DNA from 4 places in the Bradyrhizobium sp. USDA 4474 genome. Region 1 is predicted to be linked to each of the others. Evidence: riboswitches for the same ligand, from Rfam matches in the RefSeq annotation. Region 1 holds a riboswitch; each other region holds the start of a gene.
What was found. Region 1 has a riboswitch for cobalamin ahead of ACVW16_RS24140 (hypothetical protein). Riboswitches for the same ligand answer to the same signal wherever they lie in the genome.

Region 1 (5,542 bases):
TTCCAGACTGACGACGGGGTGGCAGAACGACTACAGCATTGGCAGAAGCGCGATTTGTCGGCGCGCCGGTACGTATACGTGTGGGCGGACGGCGTCTTCCTGCAGGCTCGCATGGAAGACCACAGCACATGCATGCTGGTGCTGATCGGCGAGACGGCGGAAGGCAAGAAGGAACTCATCGGCTTCTAGGTCGGCGTGCACGAGAGCGCGCAGAGCGGGCACGAACTGCTCGTCGAGGCGAGAAGCTGATGGAAAGTAGATTGCGCTGAATCGCTCGTTAAGGCGCGCGTCAGGATTGGTTGTTCGGCGGCCGTTCGATGAACCTGCGGCTGCCGTCGAGCAGTTCGAGGTTATTGGCGATGACCGGGTTGCCGGGGTCGAGCGAATAGGCCTTTTCGAACTTTCGTCGTGCGCCGGCGAGATTGCCGCGCAGCATGTATGAATAGCCCCGATTGTTCAGGATCCGAACGGTCTCGCCGCCAAGCCGGATCGCCTGCGCATAAGCCTGATCGGCCAGATCGGCGGTCGGTTCCTGCACAGGGTCCCCGCCCGGCGGCTCTATGAGAACCACGACTGCGGCGTCCCTCAGTGTCTGTTTACACCCGCCAAGGACTATTCCCAACCAGCAACAAGTTAGAACTAAGATGATGCGCCGCATAAGCGTTGTCCCCCGGCTCAGCGGCCTTATGGAAATATCGTCGCTAAATTACTCAACCCAACGCCCCATCGTCCTTTACCTGCCAGCTGGTGTTCCGCCGACCGGCATCGACACGCCGGTTGACGAACCTGCCCCCAATCCCTCGATGTTAAGGTTCTGCGTCGGCGTTGTCCGCACACCCATTTGCCTGGTCGCATCGCTAATGTCGGGAAGCTGATCCACCGGCTGTTGCGTTTTGCCATAGCGTGTGACCGCGGCACCAACGCACGAGCGTCGTAAGCGATCCTGCGGTCGCCGACGTATCGCGGCCAGGGATGGATCGTGTGCATGACGGCATTGACCTGCTTGGCATCGCCCGCGGTCATCGTGATGGTGTTCGAACGCTGGAAGTAGCGATCCACCTCGTCATGACCGGCGAGGCCATAACATCCGCCGAGCAGGAGCGGCGCGAGCAGAGCCAGATACCTGATGGTCATCTCTCGCTTGCTTTAGTTGAGGGTTTTCACGACCGGCTGGTCGGCAACAGTAGCGGCCGGCGCCGGAAGGGGCGCCCTGACCTCGGGAGCGATGATGTGCCCGTACGGACCCTTCACTTCACCACCGGAATTGACGTAATCGTTGTAGCGCTTGCGGACTTCCATCTGACCAATTGAGGAAGAAATCGACGTCGTTTGCCGGAAGTCGGGAGTCGAGCGGCGATGCCTATTGCTGGCCGGGTGCCGCCGGCGCAACCAGGCGCGGCGTGACGATGATGACCAGATCGGTTTCCTCCTGCTGGTACGATTTGCTGCTGAACAAGGTCCCGATCACGGGCACCGAGCCGATCCAGGGAAGTTGCGAAACGTCCTGGCGATTGCGAGTCTGCAGCAGGCCGGCGATGGCGAAACTCTGGCCGTCGCGCCGTTCGACCGTCGTGCGTGCATCGCGGCGGGTAGGGGTGGAACGGTCGTCCCCTGGATCGTCACTGCATTGGCGAAATCAAGTTCACTGACCGACGGCTCGATCCGAAGGTTGATCACGCTGCGCGAGAGCACGGTGGCGACGAAGCACAACTCGACACCGAACTTCTTGAAGTCGATTGTGAGGGCTGGAAAGCCGTTCGTCGTTTGGGTCGGGATCGGGACGGGAAACTCGCCGCCGGCAAGGAAGCGGGCGGCATCGCCGGAAAGCGTGGTCAAGTTCGGTTTCGCCAAGCTGCGAGCCAATCTTTTGGTTCCCAAATGCAGAGATCAGCACGTCCACCGAGCCGCCGCCGGCGGTCCTAATAAGGCGACCTCACGTTGCGCAACATCGCTGGCGCGCTGGGGGTCGAGTGTTTCCACGCGCGAGGTTTTCTGCGACAAGGGCGAATGCCTGACGCGCGTCGGCAAATCCCTTGTTGCGAGCGACATGCTGCATCTAACGAGATCGGGTTCGGAATTCCCGGTTTCGTCGATCGTCTCAAAGCTGGGTGTCGAATAGGATGACGCTGCGGTCCAATTGACGGGGTCGGCGCAAATCAGCTGTCAATCGGGCTATGCCGACCGCGTCGAGCTTCTCGCGGATCATTTGATTAGATGCGCCGGCATTGCGGCAGTCTGCCCTGACAGGGCGGGCACATTGCCGCGGACGACCGCTTCGGGCTGTTCCCGAATTGCCGTTTGCTGGCCCGCCCGGCAACCGGGCGAAGGTCGCGGCGCTGCGGGTGTGCTCGGTCGTCCCTCGGACTGCCGCCATACTGAGAGCCGGGTTCAGGAAGAACTGCCTATTGCTGAGCGCCGCCTCACAGCGTCAGATGTTGGCTGTTCGCTTGAACCACTTCCTTGGTAGGCCAATGTAGTAGCCGCGCCTGCGAAGCTCTAGCCCGGATCTATTGAGCGTATCGCAAATGGATTTCACAGGCGTGCCGGCATCAACAAGCTTGCGCAGCAGTTCGTCTTCTCGTTTGGTCCAGCGAGGAGAGCCGAGAGTCAATTTCAATCCAACCTCTTAGCCCACACTTCGTCACACTCTAATCTGTTCACATGAATTTCGCCATCCTAAAATTTCGCATTCCAGAACACGACCTAAAATCGTAGAAAAAGCTTGGGCCTCCGGCGCCTTGTCTGTCCCAGTTATCGCGTCGGCCTCAAGAAAGGAATGGCAGGCGAGGCGCTCCTTCGAAAGCTATACGTTGGCATAGACGAAGCTCCCGGATCCTCTGCCAACGAGATTTCGGAGCCACTAGGATTCAGCCAGACTTGTAGGACAACCTGTGAGATGGCCGTGCGGCCGAGGAGTTAACCCCGCTAGACCGGATACTTGACCCGCGATGAGCGGCCCCAGCCGCAACTATGTCGGCAGCTACATCAGGACGTCGAAGTGGGGAGCTATCGGCTATCGCCGCGATGGGCTAACGCTAGAATTAGTCCGCCGCGCGGCCACCACGCGCCCAGCCGAGAAGAACTCCGCCATTCTCAAGGGGGGACAAATTCGCAAGCAAGTTTGCACATTGCCCGCATCACGTGCGAAGAAAGCAAGACGTCCGTTCCCCGGCCCAACAGCGTTGGATGTGGGGAGCAATCAAACGCTCCCAGCATAGCAGCACACGTGCTCTGTTTTGGCCTTGCAGTTCCATTCCCGCATCTCGTAGGATGGAAGCTAAGAGGGAACCCGGTGCGCCGGCGACGGCTATTCCGAGGCTGCCCCCGCAACTGTAAGCGGCGAGCGGTTGTCATCGTGGCGCGGTGACGCGCACTGTCCGTGACGACATCGTCGACGTCGCCAAGACCATGGTGAAGCTGGAGGAGAACTTCGTCGACCTCGCCTTCGGCCTCGGCAAGATCGAGGGCATGCGAGCTGAGCAGATCCACGCCTACGTCCGCTATGTCGCCGACTGGCGACTGACCCAGCTGCGGATTGCCCCGGTCTTCGGCTTCTTCGAGGCCAAGGAGGGCGGATTCACCCAGCTCAAGGCGCATCCATTGCCGTGGCTTGTCGAGATTCTCAATGGTGTCGAGCACGCCTATTTCTTCGAGCAGCGCGCCACGGAGTACTCCAAGGCGGCAAGCCGCGGCAGCTGGGACGGCGAAAACGGGGTGTGGGCGGCTTTCGGCCGTATCTAGCCCATCTTTATTGATGAAGGGCCTGTGGGTGGCTGGCGAGGCGAGTGTGGTTTGACCCGCTGATGGGACGTGAGATTCGGTTGCTGAGACCAATTCTGCGCTGACATCATCGAGGCAACCACACCGGCCATGGGCGACGATACGATTCTGCCCTTCCTGTTTCCAGCGGTCGGGCGCAAGACGATCACAGCCGCCTTTGATGGTGGGCGGCTGTTTTCAGCGGCTATGATGTGGAGGGCTCCACGACCCGAACCCGCTCGAATGCGACAGGCGACTAAAGGACTCCTCGTTCTGTGGATTCATAGCACCCGAAGGATCATTGAAATCCCTTGGCTGCCTTCAAAAGCGCCCCGAGCTTATCCGGCGGCGTCCCGACCATCGACCGCGCCTCCGGCCGGTCGAACATAAGGCGATCAGGCCAGCCTAGCTGTCCTCTCACCGATGACTTTTCTAGTGAGCGCCTCGTGGCCAACCGAATAACCCTTGAGATAGATGTCCTCAGTAATTGTCAACACGAAGCTATTGCCCGAGCAGTCGTGTGCTTGACGCTCGCAGCCATCATAGGCTCGTCTGTATTGTTCTCGACGGCAAGCGGCTCACACGGGCCGCTTTTCGTTTTATGGATGGCCGCGCAGTCTCGTCAGCTTTTGGTCAGCCAGCGCGGATACGGAGCCCCGGAGTTAGCGGGACGTGGCAGGGACAGCGCGATGGCACCAGAACGGTCAGCGCCGAGTCACGTGCCGCTAGCTTCTATGGTAGTGCGGGCGGGGCAGGGACAGCGTCCTGTCATGCCCCAAGCCAACAGGCGCCGAGTCTCGCCCGCACTGCCTGCGATCCCTCACGGACACTCAGGGAGCGAGAGGAGATTGTCCGGTTGAATTCCATCCACTGTTGTCTTGATGTACTTGTGTCGGCCGTCGGTCGCGACGATGACCTCGACAGTGATGCCTGATTCTTCGACGTAGAACTCCCACTCGCGGCTTTCGATATCTCCAATAGTCTTCGCGACGGATAGCCTCCATCGCGTTCCGTCTGAATTCAGCCCGCCGACAAATTTGATTCTCTCATGTGCGTTTCGCCTGTCAGACGTGTTTATGCAACGAATGCGCACGCGTTTTGCCATGCGGGGTCTCCCGTCTCTGCAGGCTGTCGGACCAGCTTAGAGATTGCCTGACGACGTGGGGCCGACCGGTTCTGGTAGTTGTGCCAGGGCTTTTCCTGATGAATGTATCGTACCGTCGGCTTCTTCCGCTGCTGTGAGGCTGGCTGTGTCGAAGTTGGCGGTGCGTTGCAGGGACAGCGCTCTGCCTCCAACGGCTCGGGCGCCGAGTCACGTTGCCGCTAACTTCGACTGCGGATGATCCAAGCAGGCGGTGATCACCAGGGGCGAGGACCCTCGGGAGCGTAAGTCAACGCACCCGCTGCCACTGGCTGATTTTGTCCGGTATGCCCAGGTTTGATGGGTCTCCGGCCGAAGGCCAAGAGCATGTCTCGTTCGCCAAGTCTTCGGCCGCGGAGGCTGGCGAAGCATACCGCCCCAATGTCTCATCACCGAGCGTGACCGTAAAATCCTCCCCAGTGGGAACGATCTGAGCCACCCCAGCGTGAGTTTTGTAGAACCATTTCACCATCTGCGACCCTTCCATGAACGTGCTGTGGTTTCACGTCCGAATGTACCTCGACGGCGCTGAGCATGCTCGCACCACCTTACATTCTCGTCCCCACCAATTCTGATAGGCGCCCCGGTTACTTGTCCGCGCTATTATCTGGTGGCGCCAGGGAGAACGTGACCCTCTCAGGA
Region 2 (5,542 bases), 1.5 Mb from region 1:
CGCTGTCCTGCATGACGCGCGATGCGCGGCGCCATCGCTCGCCCAATGCCGGCTGGCCGGAGGCGGCGATGGCCGGCGCGCTCGGCGTGCGCCTCAGCGGCCCGCGGATCTATCACGGCTGCGCGACCGATGAGCCCTGGCTCAACGAAGGCGCGCGCGATCCGCAGGCCTGCGACATCATCGAGGGACTGACGGTCTATCGCCGCGCCATGGTGCTGCTCGCGGGCGTCCTTGCGATCCTCGCCTTCGCGTGAAAGAAGAAGGCATGCGCGAGCACGGTGGAAATCTCGATCTGGCCCGGCAGCGTTTCGGCGGACGCGCTGAAGACTGGATCGACCTGTCGACCGGGATCAACCGGCGGCCTTATCCCGTGGGCGAGATATCAGCACATCATTGGCAGGCTCTGCCGTCGCGTTCCGAGATCGAGGCCCTGCACCAGGCGGCTCAACGTGCCTATGGCACGATCGCGCCAGTTGTCGCGATGGGCGGTGCGCAAGCCGCCATTCAACTGCTGCCGCAGCTCGCGCCGCGCGGACGGGCGCGCATCCTCGGGCCGACCTACAACGAATATGCCCCTGTGCTGTCGGCCGCGGGATGGGAGGTCGAGGACGTCGGTGAGCTCGATGCGCTCGCCGGCGCGAGCCTCGCCATCGTCGTCAATCCCAACAATCCCGACGGGCGCCGTGCCGCGCCGAAGGAATTGCTCGCGCTATTGCCGCGCGTCGGTCGTCTCGTCGTCGACGAGAGTTTTGCCGATGCTGTTCCCGAGCTCTCGCTCGCTTCGGAAGCGGGGCGGCCGGGGCTCTTGATCCTGCGCTCGTTTGGAAAGTTTTATGGGATTGCCGGCCTCCGGCTCGGCTTCGCGATTGGCCATGCGACTGACATCGCCAAGCTCGCGGCAGCATCGGGTCCGTGGCCTGTGTCGGGCCCGGCGATCGCGATCGGCTGCCGCGCCTTGCGCGATGACGCCTGGGCCAAGGCGACGACGGCGCGGCTTGCGCAGGATTGCGCGCGCCTCGATGAGATGGCGCAAGGGCAGGGCTGGCGGCTCGCCGGCGGCGCGCCGCTGTTTCGTCTCTACGAAACGCCTGACGCAATGGCCGCGCAGGAGAAGCTCGCGCGCCGCCAGATCTGGTCGCGCGTCTTCGCGCAAAATCGGACCTGGTTGCGCCTCGGTCTTCCGGGCGTCGAGTCCGAATGGATGCGCCTCGCCGGAGCCTTAGCGCGCTAGCGCGAGCAGGCCTTCGACGCCGAGATGCCTTTCGATGTGATCGGCCAACGCATCGAGCGCGCTCTCGACCCGGGCGCCATACGGGTCCTCACCCGCGGGAATGTCGAGCCCTGCAAGGAATGCCTTGCGAAAGGCGTCCGACGTGAACAGGCCATGCAGATAGCTGCCTTGCACGCGCCCATCGCGCGAGATCGCGCCTTCGAGCTCGCCATTCAGCTTGGCGAATGGACGCGCACGATCAGCCCCGTCGGTACGGCCGATGTGGATTTCGTAAGCGTGGATCGGTTGATCGGTCGCCGCGTGCACAGCCGCGACCCGTGTCAGCGTCTTCTGCGGGCTCATCACCGTTTCCACATCCAACAGCCCGAGGCCCGGCGTGTCGCCCGCGGGTCCTTCGATGCCGTCGGGATCAGCAACGCTGCGTCCGAGCATCTGGTAGCCGCCGCAGAGGCCGAGCACATGGCCACCCCTGCGGTGATGCGCGAGCAGGTCGATGTCCCAGCCCTGCGCGCGCAGGAACGCGAGGTCGCCACGCGTGGACTTCGAGCCGGGGATGATGACGAGACGCACGTCGCCCGGTATCGCTTCGCCCGGACGCACCATCACGAGATCGACTGAAGGCTCGAGCTTCAGCGGATCGAGATCATCGAAATTGGCGATCCGCGACAATGCGAGGCAGGCGATCTTGCGCTGGCCCGGCTTGCGGGCATCGCTTAGGCCCAGCGCATCTTCGGCCGGCAACTCGCCGGCCCGTGCGAACCACGGCAGTACGCCAAAGCCGCGCCAGGCGGTCCTTTGCTCGATCAGTCTGTAGCCGTCATCGAACAGCGTGGGATCGCCGCGGAACTTGTTGATGACAAAGCCCTGGACCATCGCGGCATCATCAGGTTCGATGACCGTCTTGATGCCGACGAGCTGGGCGATGACGCCGCCACGGTCGATGTCGCCGACCAGCACCACGGGCACGCCGGCCTTGCGGGCAAAACCCATATTGGCGATGTCGGCCTTGCGCAGGTTCACCTCGGCCGGGCTGCCGGCGCCTTCGACCAGCACCAGATCGCTGCGCGCCTTCAACCGCTCAAAGCTCTCCAGCACCGCGCCCATCAGCTGTGGCTTCATCGCCGCATAGTCGCGCGCGCGCGCGGTTGCGATGCGCTTGCCATGCACGATGACTTGCGCGCCGACATCGGTCTCGGGTTTCAGCAGCACCGGGTTCATGTCCGTGTGCGGCTCGACGCCCGCGGCGAGCGCCTGCAGCGCCTGGGCGCGGCCGATCTCGCCGCCATCGACGGTGACGGCGGCATTGTTGGACATGTTCTGCGGCTTGAACGGGAGCACGCGCAAGCCGCGCCGCGTAAACGCACGCGCGAGGCCGGCGACGATGAGCGATTTGCCCACGTCCGAACCGGCCCCCTGGATCATCAGCGCGCGTGCCGTCACGTTCAGAACTCGACGCCGGCCTGCGCCTTGATGCCGGAGCGGAACGGATGCTTCACCAGCGTCATCTCGGTAACGAGGTCGGCGATCTCGATCAGCTCGTCCTTGGCGTTGCGCCCGGTGAGCACGACATGCGTCATCGGCGGCTTCGACGTCTTGAGGAAATCGACGATTTCGCCGATGTCGAGATAATCGTAGCGCAGCGCGATGTTGATCTCATCGAGCACGACCATGCGCAGATTGGAATCGAGAATCAGCTCCTTTGCCTTCTCCCAGCCGGCGCGCGCAGCCGCGATGTCGCGCGCGCGGTCCTGCGTCTCCCAGGTGAAGCCTTCGCCCATGGCGTGGAACTGGCACAGTTCGCCGAAATGGCCGGTGAGCAGGCGTCGTTCGCCGGTATCCCAGGCGCCCTTGATGAACTGCACGACCGCGCAGGGGAAGCCATGAGCGACGCAGCGCACGATCATGCCGAAGGCGGAGGACGACTTGCCCTTCCCGGCGCCGGTGTGGACGATGATGAGCCCCTTTTCGCCGCTCTTGGTCGCCATGATCCTGTCGCGGGCGACCTTGATCTTCGCCATTTTTGCGGCGTGCTTCGCCTCGTTCTTCGCGTCTGTCTTGGCGTGGGTCTTGGCGTGGGTCTTGGCGTCGGTTTCGTCGGCCGTTTGGCTATCCGGTTCAGGCGTCATCTGACAGGGTCCTTCGGCTTGACAAGAGGCGGCCGGGGGCAAATGGTGGCCCGGCGTTGGTTCCTGTCCTATGACAGGCGAAGAGGGAATGCGATAGGGTCCGAATCGGCAAGATTGGGTCCAAAATGCAGCCGCCCCCGCGACCGTGACCGGAGAGATGCCCAAAGCCACTGAACCCCCAGGGGATCGGGAAGGCGGGGATCGAAGGGCAAAGCCCTGCTCCGCAAGCCGGGAGACCTGCCAGCGCGGACGATTTTTGGACCGGCGGACGGGGTGTTCCGCGACGGGGAAACGAGCCTTCGCAAGAACGGTTCGTGGGCCTCTTCGCCTCCGGCTGATACTTCTGGAAGAGGCGATGACCGTCACACTGCATGTCTGCATCACCTGTCGCGCCGGCCAGACGCTCGGCGAAGGCGAGGTTACGCCCGGCAAGCGTCTGCATGGCGCGATCCTCGAGGCCGGTGTTCCCGACGGTGTCAAACTGGTTCCCGTCGAATGCCTCTCTGCCTGTAGCCAGGGTTGCTCGGTCGCGCTCAGCGCGCCCGGCCGCTGGTCCTATGTCTACGGCCGGCTCTCGGATGCCAACGCGCAGGACGTCGTTGCCGGCGCCGCCGCGTATGCCGCCGCGCCAGATGGCCTCGTGCCCTGGCGCAGCCGGCCTGAAATCTTCCGCAAGCAATCGCTTGCCCGCATTCCCCCCATTGTCGCGTTGCCGGAGGCCGCCGAATGAACTCGCTCGCAAAAGTCCCGGTGACCGTCGTCACCGGCTTTCTCGGCTCCGGCAAGACGACGTTGATCCAGCATCTGCTCGGAAATCCCGGCGGCAAGAAGCTCGCCGTGCTGGTCAACGAGTTCGGCAGCGAGGGGGTCGACGGCGAGATCCTGAAGTCCTGCGCCGACGAGAACTGTCCGGAAGAGAACATCGTCGAGCTAGCCAATGGCTGCATCTGCTGCACCGTTGCCGACGATTTCATTCCGACCATGGAGAAGTTGCTCGCTCGCCCTGTGAAGCCCGATCACATCCTGATCGAGACCTCGGGCCTGGCATTGCCGAAACCGCTGCTGAAGGCATTCGACTGGCCCGAGATCCGCTCGCGCATCACCGTGGACGGTGTGATCGCGCTCGCCGATGCCGAGGCTGTCGCCGCCGGCCGTTTTGCACCGGACCCGGATGCCGTCGAAGCGCAACGCGCGGCCGACGGGAATCTCGATCACGAGACGCCGCTGTCGGAGGTGTTCGAGGATCAGATCGCCTGCGCCGACATCGTGCTGCTCACCAAGGCCGATCTTGCGGGTGCTGCGGGCATTGAAGCCGCCAAGGCCGCGATCACCGCCGAGATGCCGCGCCGCGTGCCGATGCTGCCCATTACCGATGGTGCGATCGACGCACGCGTCATCCTTGGCCTTGGCGCCGCCGCCGAGAACGATCTCGCCGCGCGTCCCTCGCATCACGACGGCGAGGAGGAGCACGAGCACGACGATTTCGCCTCTCTCGTGATCGATCTCCCTGAGATTGCTGACGTCGATGCGTTGCTCGCATCGGTCCAGAAGCTGGCGCGCGAGCAGAACGTGCTGCGCGCCAAGGGCTATATCGCGGTCGCGGGCAAGCCGATGCGGCTGCTGCTGCAAGCGGTCGGCGAGCGCGTGCGCCACCAGTTCGACAGGCCCTGGGGCGCAGGTCTCAGGCAATCAAAGCTCGTCGTGATCGGCGAGCACGGCGATATCGACGAGGCTGCGATCAAGGCGGGATTGGGAGTCTGATGCACGTCGTCTTCCGCGAGAGCCGCGGTCTGGAGGAGACCGCGACGCCAAGGGACATCGGCCAGGACCCGGCCGATCTCGTGGTGCTCTCGTTCTCGGATTCCGACCTTGCCGCCTTTGCAGCGGGCTGGCGGCGTGGCCGTGACAGCCTGCCGTCGTTGCGGCTCGCCAATCTCGCGGAACTACGTCATCCGCTCTCGGTCGACACCTATATCGAGCGCACGCTGTCGCAGGCGCGTGGCATTCTGGTGCGCTTGATTGGAGGCGAGTCTTATTGGCCCTACGGGCTCGCGGCACTCCAGCAACTGGCAAAAGATCGCAATATCGTGCTCGCCGTGCTGCCGGCCGATGGCCGCGACGATATCAGGCTCGACGCTTATTCGACTTTGCCGGTCTCGACGCTGCGCCGGCTCAAGGTGCTGTG
Region 3 (5,542 bases), 1.5 Mb from region 1:
CGGCGATCACGGCATTGTCGCCCAGGGCGTGTCGGCCTATCCGCAGGCCGTCACCATTGCGATGATGGCGAATTTTGCCTCGGGCGGCGCTGCGATCTCGGTGCTGGCACGCGAGCTCGGCTCGACGCTTGAAGTTGTTGACGCGGGAACGCTGGCGCAAGAGCCGATGCCAGATATCGTCACGGACAAGCCGCGTCACGGCACGCGGGATTTCAGCATTGAGCCTGCGCTCACGCTCGCCGAGCTGGCATTCGCCTTCGAGGCCGGTCAGCGCGCAGTCACGCGAGCGAAGGCCAATCAACCCGATCTCCTGATCTTCGGCGAGATGGGTATCGGCAACACCACGACGTCTGCGGCGATCGCCGCAGGCCTGCTCGGCATCAGCGCCGAAGAGATCGCAGGCCACGGCACCGGCGTCGATGCGGCGGGGCGCGTGCACAAGGCGCGCGTGATCGATGCCGCGATCGCGCGTCATGGCGTGGCCGGCGCGGCGCCCGAAAAAATCCTGTGCGCCGTGGGCGGTTTCGAGATCGCGGCCATATCCGGGGCCATCATCGCGGCCGCGCAAGCGCGAATTCCCGTGCTGATCGACGGGTTCATCGTCTCGGTAGCGGCGCTCGCGGCGGTGCGGCTGAACCCGTCGTGCCAGCCGTTCCTGCTGCCGTCACACCAGTCGGCGGAACAGGGGCATCGGCTGGTGCTGCGCGCGCTGAACGTGCAGCCGCTGATCAGCCTCGATCTCCGGCTCGGCGAGGGGTCGGGCGCCGCGATCGCCCTGCCGCTGGTGCGTTCGGCCTGCGCGCTGCACAATGACATGGCGACGTTCGCGCAGGCCAATGTGCCGGACAGAGCTAGCTGACTTGCCGATTGACTGACACAACCCGCCATCCGGTCGCGAGCCGGTCGATCCGGGTCAGTGACAGCGGATCGATCACGAAGCGCAAGGCTGCTTGCGGCGGGAGATCGAGGGCGATGCAGAGGGCGGCGCGGATGGTGCCGGAATGCACGACGAGCGTTGCGGGGCCGGCACCTATCGGCGCAAGCCCGAGCCGGACGCGCGCGACCTGATCCTCAAAACTCTCTCCACCTGGTGGCCGTCGGCGTGCCGGATCACTCCAGAACTGCGCATAGGTTTCGCCCCCGCTGGCTGCGAGCTCGTCATGCCGGCGGCCGGTCCAGCCGCCAAAATCCTGCTCGCCGAATTCGGGCATCAGTTCAGGCTCAAGCCCCAGCGCCCGCGCCGTCTCGACCGTGCGGCGCGCCGGGCTGGCATAGCTCGCCGCATTCGGCGGCAGAAGACGGCGCAGCGCCTCGAGCTGCGCGCGATCGTCGAGATCGGCCGGAGCGTCGGCCGCATGGATGGTCCCCGCGACACCGTCGACGCGGGCATGGCGTATCAGCCAAAGGAAGGTCTCGCCTTCCATGCAGATCTCCCAGGGAAGCTCGCCGCCGCGGCAATATCGCCGCATCCGGCACATTGACTCTGTCTTCGCCGTAATCCTAGATGGCGGTGACGGTTTCCCCGAAAGGGGATGAAAAGGGAATGCGGTGCGGGGACGTTGCCCCCAATGCCGCAGCTGCCCCCGCAACTGTAAGCGGTGAATCCTTCGTCGAAAAGCCACTGGGTCCTCGGTCCCGGGAAGGCGACGAAGCGGTCACGACCCGCGAGCCAGGAGACCTGCCGTCAGCCGTGGTCACACGCGAAGATGTCGGTCGGGGAGTACAGACATTCGGCTTCATCGGAAGGCTGACAGCCTGATGGTGGGACCTTGGTTCGCGGTGACGTGCCACTGACGTCACACCGAGGTCCAGGACCGTGTCTTCCATCCGTATTGTACGACCACGCCGCCTTCTGCTGGCGTCCGCCGCTCTCACATCTTTCGCTACCATCGACATGACGGCTGCCCTGGCGCAGCAGGCCCGCGAGCCCCTGCCGCCCGTGGAGGTGTCGCCGCCGCAATCGCGCAAGCAGGCCAAACCCAATGGCCAAAGTGCAGAGAGCGCGCGCCGTAGGGCCGTGCGGCGACCCTCGACCGCGTCGACCGCGTCCAAGCCGGTCGTGCCGAATTCCGCAGCGCCAACGCCACTCAACAGCAACGCGGTCGCGGAGAGCGCTTCGCGCCTCGGCCTGACGGTGCGCGAGACGCCGGCAACCGTCGAGGTCATCCGCGCCGAGACCATCCGCGAGCAGGGCTACCGCACCGTCTCCGACGTCGCGCAAGGCGCGGTCGGGGTCACTGCCGGAGACAATCCGGCCGAGCCGTCCGCGTTCTCGATGCGCGGCTTCACCAACAGCCAGATCAACACGCTCTACAACGGCATCAAGATCGGTCCGCAGAACATGACCTCGCGGATCATGGACACGGCCAATCTCGAAGCCGTGGAAATCCTCAAAGGTCCGGCCTCGCTGATGTCGGGCGAGGGCGCCGCAGGCGGCGCCATCAATTTCGTGAGCAAGCAGCCGCGCACGGGGCAGATCCAGAACGAAGCAGACTTTTCGTTCGATTCCTTGAATTCCTTCCGTACGCATTACGGTTCCGGGGGTAGCACCAACGTGCAGGGTCTGGACTACCGTTTCGACGTCAGCCGGTCCTCGCTCAACGGCTTTGCCGACGACACCAATACCAAGACACTCGACGTCTCCGGCCAGCTCAATGACCGCATCTCCGACAGCCTCAAGGTCTGGGGGGCGATCGAGTATCGCGAGGACCGTTCAAAAGCCTATTGGGGCGCGCCGCTGGTGTCGGCGGCCTTCAGCGGTTCGCACGCGACGAGCGGCATCGTCTCCGGCAGCTATTTCAACAGAACCGACCTTGGGGCCGTCACCATCGATGACCGTACCTTCAATACGAACTACAATGTCCTCGACAATAGAAACGTTGCGCAGGAAGTGTGGCTGCGCGGCGGTTTCGAGCTGAAGCTGGCGCCCGACCTGACGCTGAAGAGCCAAGCCTACGGCTATGACGCCGAGCGCAGCTGGTTCAACAACGAGATCGAGGCGTTCAATTCCACAAACAACCAGGTCTATCGCGAGCGCTTCTATGTCGCGCACAGCCAGCGCCTCGTCGGCAACATCACTGATCTGGTCTGGGACGCCAACATCGCGGGTTTCGACAACCGCATGGTCACGACGCTGTCGTCGAGCTACCTCGACTTCGTCCGGCCGGGCGCGGCAAACTTCCCGAACGATTTTGTCTCGCTGGTCGATCCCGACCGCGGCCTCTACGGCTTACTCACGACGCAGCAGCAGACAGCGCGGATCGACAACGAGGCGCTGTCGTTCGAGGACCGGCTGAAGCTGACGCGGACCTTCTCGCTCATCGGCGGCCTGCGCGTCGAGCATATCGGGCTCGATCGCAACTCGACCGACGTCAACGGCCTGGAGAAGGCGAGCTTCCCGTTCACAAAGGACTGGGCGCCCGTCACCGGTCGCATCGGCTACACCTGGGAAGCCGTTCCCGGCCTGACCTTTTTCAGCCAGTACGCCACCGGTGCCGACATCTCGGCCAACAACATCTTCTTGCTCGCGCCGACCCAGAATCTGGATCTGACCACCGCGCGCACCTACGAGACCGGTGTCAAGCACGTGTTTTGGGACAACAGGGCGGAGTGGTCGTTCTCGGCCTACGACATCCTGCGCAAGAATGTCTATGCGGCGGCCGGCGGCATGACGCTCAACATCGCGGGGCGGCAGGAGTCCAAGGGCGTCGAGCTCGCCGGATCGATCCGCCCAATCGAGCCTTTGCGTCTCTGGGGCAACGTCGCCTATGTCGATGCGCGCTATGCCGATTATGATTTTGCCGGCGGCTCGTTCTCCGGCAACACGCCGCCGAATGTGCCGCGCGTCGTCGCCAATGCGGGCGCATCCTGGCGCTTCGCGACGCCGTGGCCCGTGGAGCTCGGCATCGTCGGCCGCCATGTCGGCGACCGCTACAACAGCGATGCCAACGCCGTGACCATGAATGCCTACACGGTCGGCGATCTCTACGCCTTCGTCGACGTCCCCAAGACGGTCTTCTTTGCCGTCGACCAGGCTCGCCTGGCCTTCCGGGTCCGCAACTTCACCGACAGGCGCTATGCGATCTGGGGTGACCCGTTCTATCCCGACCAGGTCCTGCTGGGCGCGCCGCGAACCTACGAAATCTCCGCGGCTTTCAAATGGTAGGGCGCTGACCGCATGATGGGCGCGATCGTGCTCTTGCACCGCTGGCTCGGGATCGCATTCTGCCTCCTGTTCGCGATGTGGTTCGCGAGCGGGATCGTGATGCACTTCGTTCCGTTTCCGTCGCTGACGGAAGCGGAGCGGTTTGCAGGCCTGGCGCCGGTCGAGCGCACAGGGCCGATCATGGCGATTGCCGACGCGGTGGCCGCCAGCGGGATCGCCGAGGCCACGCGCGTTCGCCTGATCCAGCGCAGCGACGGGCCGGTCTATGTCGTATCAGGGCCGTCGCATCTGCGCGCAGTCCGCGCATCCGATGGGGCCGATGCATCGGTGGAATCTGCGGACCTCGCGCTCGCTATCGCCAGGGATCACGCCCGCAGCCGCGGGCTCGATGCTGTTCACGCCGTGGTTGTCGCACGCGCCGATTACGATCAATGGAGCGTGCCGAACGGCCTTGACCGGCACCGGCCTCTGTTCCGCATCACGCTCGGCGATGCTGCCGGAACCGAAGTGTATGTCTCCTCGCGCGCGGGCGAGGTCGTGCTGGATACGACGCGCGGCGAGCGTGGCTGGAATCTTGTCGGCAGCGTGCTGCACTGGATCTATCCCACGGTGCTCCGCAGCAACTGGGCGCTGTGGGACCAGATGGTCTCGTCGATGTCGCTGATGGCCCTGATCGCGGCGATGTCCGGGGCGGTACTCGGAATTCTCAGGATCCGAATTCACAGGGACAGAACTCACGGGCGCCTGATCCCTTCGCCTTATCGCGGATGGCACGCCCTGCATCACGTCGTCGGTCTCCTATCGACCGTTTTCCTGTTGACCTGGATCTTCAGCGGCTGGCTCTCGATGGATCACGGCCGGCTGTTCTCGCGTGGGCACTTGACCGCAGCCGAAGTCGGCCTGGCGAACGCCGGGCCGGACTGGCGCGCGGCTCCAACGCTTGATCGGCAGCCGCTGTCGACTCCAGCCCGTGAAGTCGAATGGTTTGCTTTCAATGGCAGCGTCTATCGGCGCGACCGGATCGGACTTGGCAGGCAGAGCTTGATCAAACCGGGCGAGCCGGCCCGCTATCGACAGACGGCGTTCCTGGATGGGCGGGACGTTCTCAACCTGACGGAGCGCCTGGCGGCAGGCTGCGGCGTGCCCTCCGTTCTTGCCGACAACGACGACTATCCCGCTCGGTCCGCCGTCCCCGGAGCCCCGGTCTACCGTTCCCGCTGTGGCGGTCTCTGGTTCGACATTGACGGCGCCGACGGCAGTATCCTGCAACGGCTCGATGCCTCGCGACGGGCCTATCGCTGGGCCTACGGCGCGCTCCATACGTTCGACTTTCCCATTCTGATGGCGCATCCGCGCGTCCGCGATGTCCTGATCGTC
Region 4 (5,542 bases), 300 kb from region 1:
TTGACGTCACCGACAAGCCAACGATGGTGACGCGCAGGCAAGAAAGTCTCTCACCAACAAAGGATGTGACATGACAGCATGTTGGACCATAGCACCGCCGCCGGTGGGATTGCTGGAAATACCGGCCGCCGGTCTAGCTTTGCGGAAAGCGACAAATGCCAACGGCGGAGGTTGTGACCTGATCCAGCCGGCGGCACGGCCGATAGCCTTATGTCGCGGCCGGCGCCATCGAGACCGCGTACCGTCTTCGGCCCTATCGAGCGTGAATCTGTCTACGCGCACATTGGCGCATCTGGCTTGGATAGCAGCTTCCATCTCCGCAAGCATCGGCGTGCGCTTGAGAAAGAACTGCCTGTCCGGACTCTTGATTCGAACCGTAGGCGATTCTCCCTCGGACCGCGACAAAGTAGCGCGACGCGTCACCGTCTCATCGGACGCCGCTCCATCCCCGGCCCATCAAGGGCCGGGTACTTTGGTTCGACATTGTGGAGCACGCAAATCACCACTAGCGAATTAACCTCGTCGACAACAGACTAAGCTCGGGATCAATGGTTTTGCGGATCGGATGCAGCGCGCAGCTCGCGGGCGGCAGCGACCATGTTGACCAACGCGGGCCGCACTTGCTCCCATTTGCGCGTTTTTAGGCCGCAGTCCGGATTGACCCAGAGCTGCGATTTCTGCAAACGCGCCTGAGCCAACACCATCAGTTCCTTCATTTCGCTCGTCCCGGGAACGCGTGGAGAGTGGATGTCGTACACACCCGGTCCAATTTGATTTGGATACCTGTACTCTGTGAATACGTTCAGTAGCTCCATTTTAGAGCGCGACGTCTCAATCGATATTACATCCGCATCCATTGCGGCGATTGCGCCGATGATGTCGTTAAACTCCGAGTAGCACATATGTGTATGGATTTGCGTTTGATCGCTAACGCCGGACGAGCAGATGCGGAAACAATCTCCCGTCCAATCGAGATATTCGTTCCACTCCGATCGGCGCAATGGCAATCCTTCGCGGAGTGCGGGTTCGTCGATCTGGATCATGGCTGCACCGGCATCCTCGAGATCGCGGACTTCGTCTCGGATTGCGAGCCCAAGCTGACGGCAGACCTCACTTCTAGGAAGATCATCGCGAACAAACGACCAATTCAGGATTGTCACCGGTCCGGTCAACATCGCCTTCATTGGCTTGCTCGTTAGTGACTGCGCGTAGCGCCACCATTCTACGGTGATCGGCTTCGGCCGCACTACATCGCCAAACAGGATCGGGGGACGAACGCAGCGCGAGCCATAGGACTGCACCCATCCATTGCTGGTCGATGCGAAGCCTGCGAGTTTTTCGCTAAAGTACTGCACCATGTCATTGCGCTCAAATTCGCCGTGCACAAGGACATCAAGCCCAATGTCTTCCTGCCAACGTACAGCGCGGGCTATCTCCTCCTTAAGAAACCTGTCATATTGTTCGTCGCTCATCGTGCCTTTCGCATGCGCCGCACGAGCACCTCGGACCTCAGCCGTCTGTGGAAATGATCCGATCGTCGTCGTAGGGAACGCTGGTAGTCCGAAGCGCACCCTTTGAATCTCGGAACGACGGGCAAATGGGCTCGTTCGCCGGCGCATCTTCTGGTCGATCGCCCTCATCCGGGCAGCAACATTCGCATCATGGATCTTCGGCGAACTCCGGCGGGCAGTCACAGCGCATTCCGACTCGGCAAGAGCTTGCCCGACATTCCGGTCGCCAGCGAGTGCCCGCGCCAGGATCGCAAGCTCACGCATCTTCTGAACCGAGAAGGCGAGCCAGCTCTTGACGTCGGAAGTGAGCCCGGTCTCTAGTTCAGCATCGACTGGTACGTGAAGCAACGAGCAGGATGGAGCTAGCTGTACACGGTGTTTACCGAGCTTCGCGATCGCGGGCTCTAGCCTCTGGCGTAGCGACGACAAGTTCGACCTCCATACATTCCTGCCGTCGATGACACCGAGCGACAAGACGAGATCAGCTCGCCCGTCAGCAATGATCTGCTCCAATAACTCCGGCGATCGAACCAGATCGACGTGCAGGCCGGACACTGGCAGGCTCAAGGCAGTATCCAGATTGTCGCCTAGTGCGCCGAAATAGCTGGCAACCAAGATTTTGATAGCCGGTCCCTCCTTTGCCAACCGGTTATAGGCATGTAGCAAGGATTTTCGCGCCGCCTCGTCCAGATCAAGGACCAGGCTGGGCTCGTCAAACTGAACCCATCTTGCCCCTCGTTTGGCCAATTCATGAAGAACCTCGATATAGACCGGAATCAGATCATCCAACAGGGAGAGGGGCTGGAACGAGTTATCGGCACTCTTGCCGAGCTTTAGGAATGTGACCGGTCCGATAAGAACGGGGCGGGTTTGAAAGCCCAGACCCTTTGCTTCCTCATATTCTTCAATGGGTTTGCGAGAGCACAGCCTGAACGCCTGTCCCTTGTGAAACTCTGGAACCATGTAGTGGTAATTGGTGTCGAACCACTTGGTCATCTCCTGCGCTGGCGCGCCAGATCCTCGTAGGCCGTGACCGACACTCGGGTCGAGGTCGTCGCATTGCGATCCGCGGGCCATGGCGAAGTACGTCGCAAGGGAAACGGATTCTCCCTTCGAATCGTAGATCTCCGGGATCGCGCCAACCATGACACTTGTATCGAGCACTTGATCATACAGCGAGAAGTCATTCGACGGAATGATAGTGACGCCGATAGAGCTCTGACGAGCCCAGTTCGCTGCGCGCAGGCCGGATGCGTCCTCTTGCAACTGCTGTTCGCTTATCCTACCGGCCCAATACCTTTCGAGAGCGAATTTCAGTTCACGGCGTGGACCGATGCGTGGCGTTCCGAGCGTAGCAACGGGAAGAGAGAGAAGAGACATAGCTTAACCCCTGTTGGGGACAAGGCCATGGCGGACGCAGGCAGTCGAAGTCGCGCATGCGACAGCTGCTTGGCGCACCACCGAGACACCCCGCCCGTGGACCAATATTTTGCCGGGGCAGGTCTCCTGGCTTGCAGGTCGTCGCTGCTGTCCGGCCTTCCCGAAGCCGTGGAGGCTTCAGTGACATCGTTGGACAGTGGCTCGCCGCTCACAGTTGCGGGGGCAGCGCCGGCATTGCACCGGCTTCCCTCTTAGCTCCGGATCGAACACGCCCCGGAGAACCTCGACGACCTGGATTATCGGTAGGAGACCTTTCCCGTCAACCTCTCAGATTGTGTACCAAGCTAGTCTGCGACATCTGGTAAGCGAATGACCGTTGACCGGCGAATGACTGTGCGTCTCAACGATTAACCGCCACCCGGAAACATTGGCTGGTCAGAGATCGCGTGTCAGAAAGTCTCGAGTGAGCATCGGTAGCTGCCATGGGATGCCTCTGCACGCTATGGCGATGGCAGGGACAAAGGCAGCGTTCGCGGCGAGGACTACCGCCATTTCGAGCAGATGCAGCGTTCGACGCGGCTTCGTTTCAGCGTTCGCCCAGCAGCTGCACCGGGCAGCGGCTTCTTTGCTAAAGGATCCGCATCGATAGCGGAGGTTTTTTCGGCGCACTCGGGCACCACACGCGGCGCGCCGATTGATCGCCTGCCAGCCAGACTTCAACGTCGGCGGCTAACTCGGCTTCGTGTCGCTGGCCGGCATGTAGGTCAACGAAGAAGGCGATCGTGAAGCACACCGTTCAATGGTGGCAGCGGCACTCCAAGCCGGGATCAGATTTCCATCCGAGGCGCTCGCTTCTTCTACTGCGGGACAAGGGGGTCCAAGCTGCGGCCGATGCGCCGAATGGAAGCATCGAAACATGCGCACGTCGGAAAGGCGACAAGAACACACAAAATCGATGCGTATTTTCGCCCATTGCCTGGCACGAAGAATGCAATCCGTCGGCATGCCCAGACTGCTGCTGCTGGGCATGCCAGCTCAGCCAATTGGAATGCTGTCGCTGACAGGGAAGTTAGCGCCGCGTGACATAGGCAACGGCGTCGAACAGCCTTATCGCGTCGTCGCTAACTTCTTGCCTCTCGCTCAGAGCAAGTTCAAGTCACCTGCTGCCTAAGTCTCTGGATGGGAGACGCCGAGGTTATGAAGAGACTGTTTGCAAGACCCCTGCTATATCTGTGGCTAGGTGCATCTCTAATCTGCCTCGCCTGGCCGGCCGCCACGAGCAGCCGTATCCGGTCGGTCGACAGCCCCCTTATCGAGAGATTCAAGTCGGCTTGGCGGGCGCAAGATGGTGAAACGGTAGAACAAATCATCTCCAATGTCTCGAAGGTGGCACAGTTCGTCCCCCAAATGTGGGGCGTCGCTGAACTTGGCGGAGACGACTTTGTTTTCGTTTCGTGGACCAGGCACCAACACAACAAATCGGACGAACACTACGTTATCACCTGGAAAGTCGGGCTCGATGGTACAATTGAACTTGCGTCAACCTACGCGCAGCCGATGGAATTAGGCTGGCACGCGCTCGCACTCTCGTTGATCGCCAGTGAAGTCGCAGATGGCGAAAGGAACGCAAACCTTCGCTTTCTACACGATCTGTCGAACTTCAATTTTGTGACTACCCCCCAAGGTCGGCTCGGCGATGTTCTTCGGAAAGGCCGATGCACTATCGTTGAAGCTGTGGTAGATTACTTACCGAAGCCCAATCACAAGCCGACCCAGAAAGGTGATCTGTGGCGCGTTCTCCTATTAGTAAACTGTAATATCCAAGGACCACGTTATTTTACACACAACGGGGTCATCACTTTCGAGAAGAGCGAAGTAAAAGATTGGGGAGCCACAGTCCAGCTTTGCCAAGCATATCGCGAAATTCCCTCCTGGGTCCTGGTTTCAGCGCACCGAACCAGAGGAAGAGAAAGAGGAAGAGTAGGCGAGCCCCTCATTGAACGGTCCCGCGCCCTGCAACTGCGACAGCTCAGTCGCCTCTCCCGGAGCTTTCGGCTCGTCGTACTTTGGGCAGCATGATTTCGCGATCTTTCTGACAGGCGCAGAGCGCGAGGGCCCGTCGTAGTTTGCGAGATGCCTGCTTCCCGGCGAACCAGCTGTCATGCATTTTTCAATGCGTGCGCCGGTGGATAAGCTTCCGTCCAAGGCCGGTCCGGCGTACTCCGCGCATCGCCAATTGAGTGCCCACGCAGTAGCGTCCGCACAGCGAGGTGGAGCGACACTCAGCGGTGGCTGAGACGATACCTGGGAGAACGTCACCCGGGGTCGGCCCTGTTAGCCGTGGCCTGCGACGGCTCATCCCCGAGCCCTCGTCGAAACCGTCGTCCACGTACTGTTTTCTGATGACTTCGTCATCAACGATAGCGACGTTGCTGCTCCTCCGTACCCAACCGCTGGCGCCGGAGGTCCAGACTCGCTCACCATTTGCAAGACTAAGCGCAGCATTCCGAGGCTCGGGATTGTTCAACATCGCGAGTTCGCCGCTTAGAGGCGAGGATCTCCAGCTCAAGTCGAGAAGTATCGTACGCTTTCAGTGAGGAAGACGTCGATGCTCGTATTCGCTGCGCGCGCAGCGGATGAAATCACTTGAT

Region 2: it holds a riboswitch for cobalamin, as region 1 does, so the genes downstream of both, ACVW16_RS30775 (DUF1636 family protein) here and ACVW16_RS24140 (hypothetical protein) in region 1, are expected to answer to the same signal.
Region 3: it holds a riboswitch for cobalamin, as region 1 does, so the genes downstream of both, ACVW16_RS30855 (TonB-dependent receptor domain-containing protein) here and ACVW16_RS24140 (hypothetical protein) in region 1, are expected to answer to the same signal.
Region 4: it holds a riboswitch for cobalamin, as region 1 does, so the genes downstream of both, metE (5-methyltetrahydropteroyltriglutamate--homocysteine S-methyltransferase) here and ACVW16_RS24140 (hypothetical protein) in region 1, are expected to answer to the same signal.

The regions. Positions count from the first base shown of each region.
Region 1 covers NZ_JBSRZJ010000002.1:4,722,282-4,727,823, forward strand. Annotated here, with positions in the region: gene ACVW16_RS24120 (transposase) at 1-189, shown strand, start outside; gene ACVW16_RS24125 (tetratricopeptide repeat protein) at 290-658, opposite strand; partial or broken gene ACVW16_RS24130 (type II and III secretion system protein family protein) at 1,147-1,927, opposite strand; gene ACVW16_RS24135 (hypothetical protein) at 2,429-2,617, opposite strand; cobalamin riboswitch at 3,235-3,430, shown strand; gene ACVW16_RS24140 (hypothetical protein) at 3,409-3,741, shown strand; gene ACVW16_RS24145 (DUF3892 domain-containing protein) at 4,580-4,864, opposite strand.
Region 2 covers NZ_JBSRZJ010000002.1:6,218,252-6,223,793, forward strand. Annotated here, with positions in the region: gene cbiB (adenosylcobinamide-phosphate synthase CbiB) at 1-254, shown strand, start outside; gene cobD (threonine-phosphate decarboxylase CobD) at 266-1,231, shown strand; gene ACVW16_RS30765 (cobyric acid synthase) at 1,220-2,653, opposite strand; gene cobO (cob(I)yrinic acid a,c-diamide adenosyltransferase) at 2,674-3,357, opposite strand; cobalamin riboswitch at 3,398-3,616, shown strand; gene ACVW16_RS30775 (DUF1636 family protein) at 3,713-4,087, shown strand; gene cobW (cobalamin biosynthesis protein CobW) at 4,084-5,118, shown strand; gene cobN (cobaltochelatase subunit CobN) at 5,118-5,542, shown strand, end outside.
Region 3 covers NZ_JBSRZJ010000002.1:6,235,900-6,241,441, forward strand. Annotated here, with positions in the region: gene cobT (nicotinate-nucleotide--dimethylbenzimidazole phosphoribosyltransferase) at 1-859, shown strand, start outside; gene ACVW16_RS30850 (histidine phosphatase family protein) at 852-1,424, opposite strand; cobalamin riboswitch at 1,498-1,700, shown strand; gene ACVW16_RS30855 (TonB-dependent receptor domain-containing protein) at 1,817-4,165, shown strand; gene ACVW16_RS30860 (PepSY domain-containing protein) at 4,178-5,542, shown strand, end outside.
Region 4 covers NZ_JBSRZJ010000002.1:5,021,008-5,026,549, reverse strand. Annotated here, with positions in the region: gene metE (5-methyltetrahydropteroyltriglutamate--homocysteine S-methyltransferase) at 546-2,891, opposite strand; cobalamin riboswitch at 2,991-3,192, opposite strand; gene ACVW16_RS25305 (hypothetical protein) at 3,808-4,062, shown strand.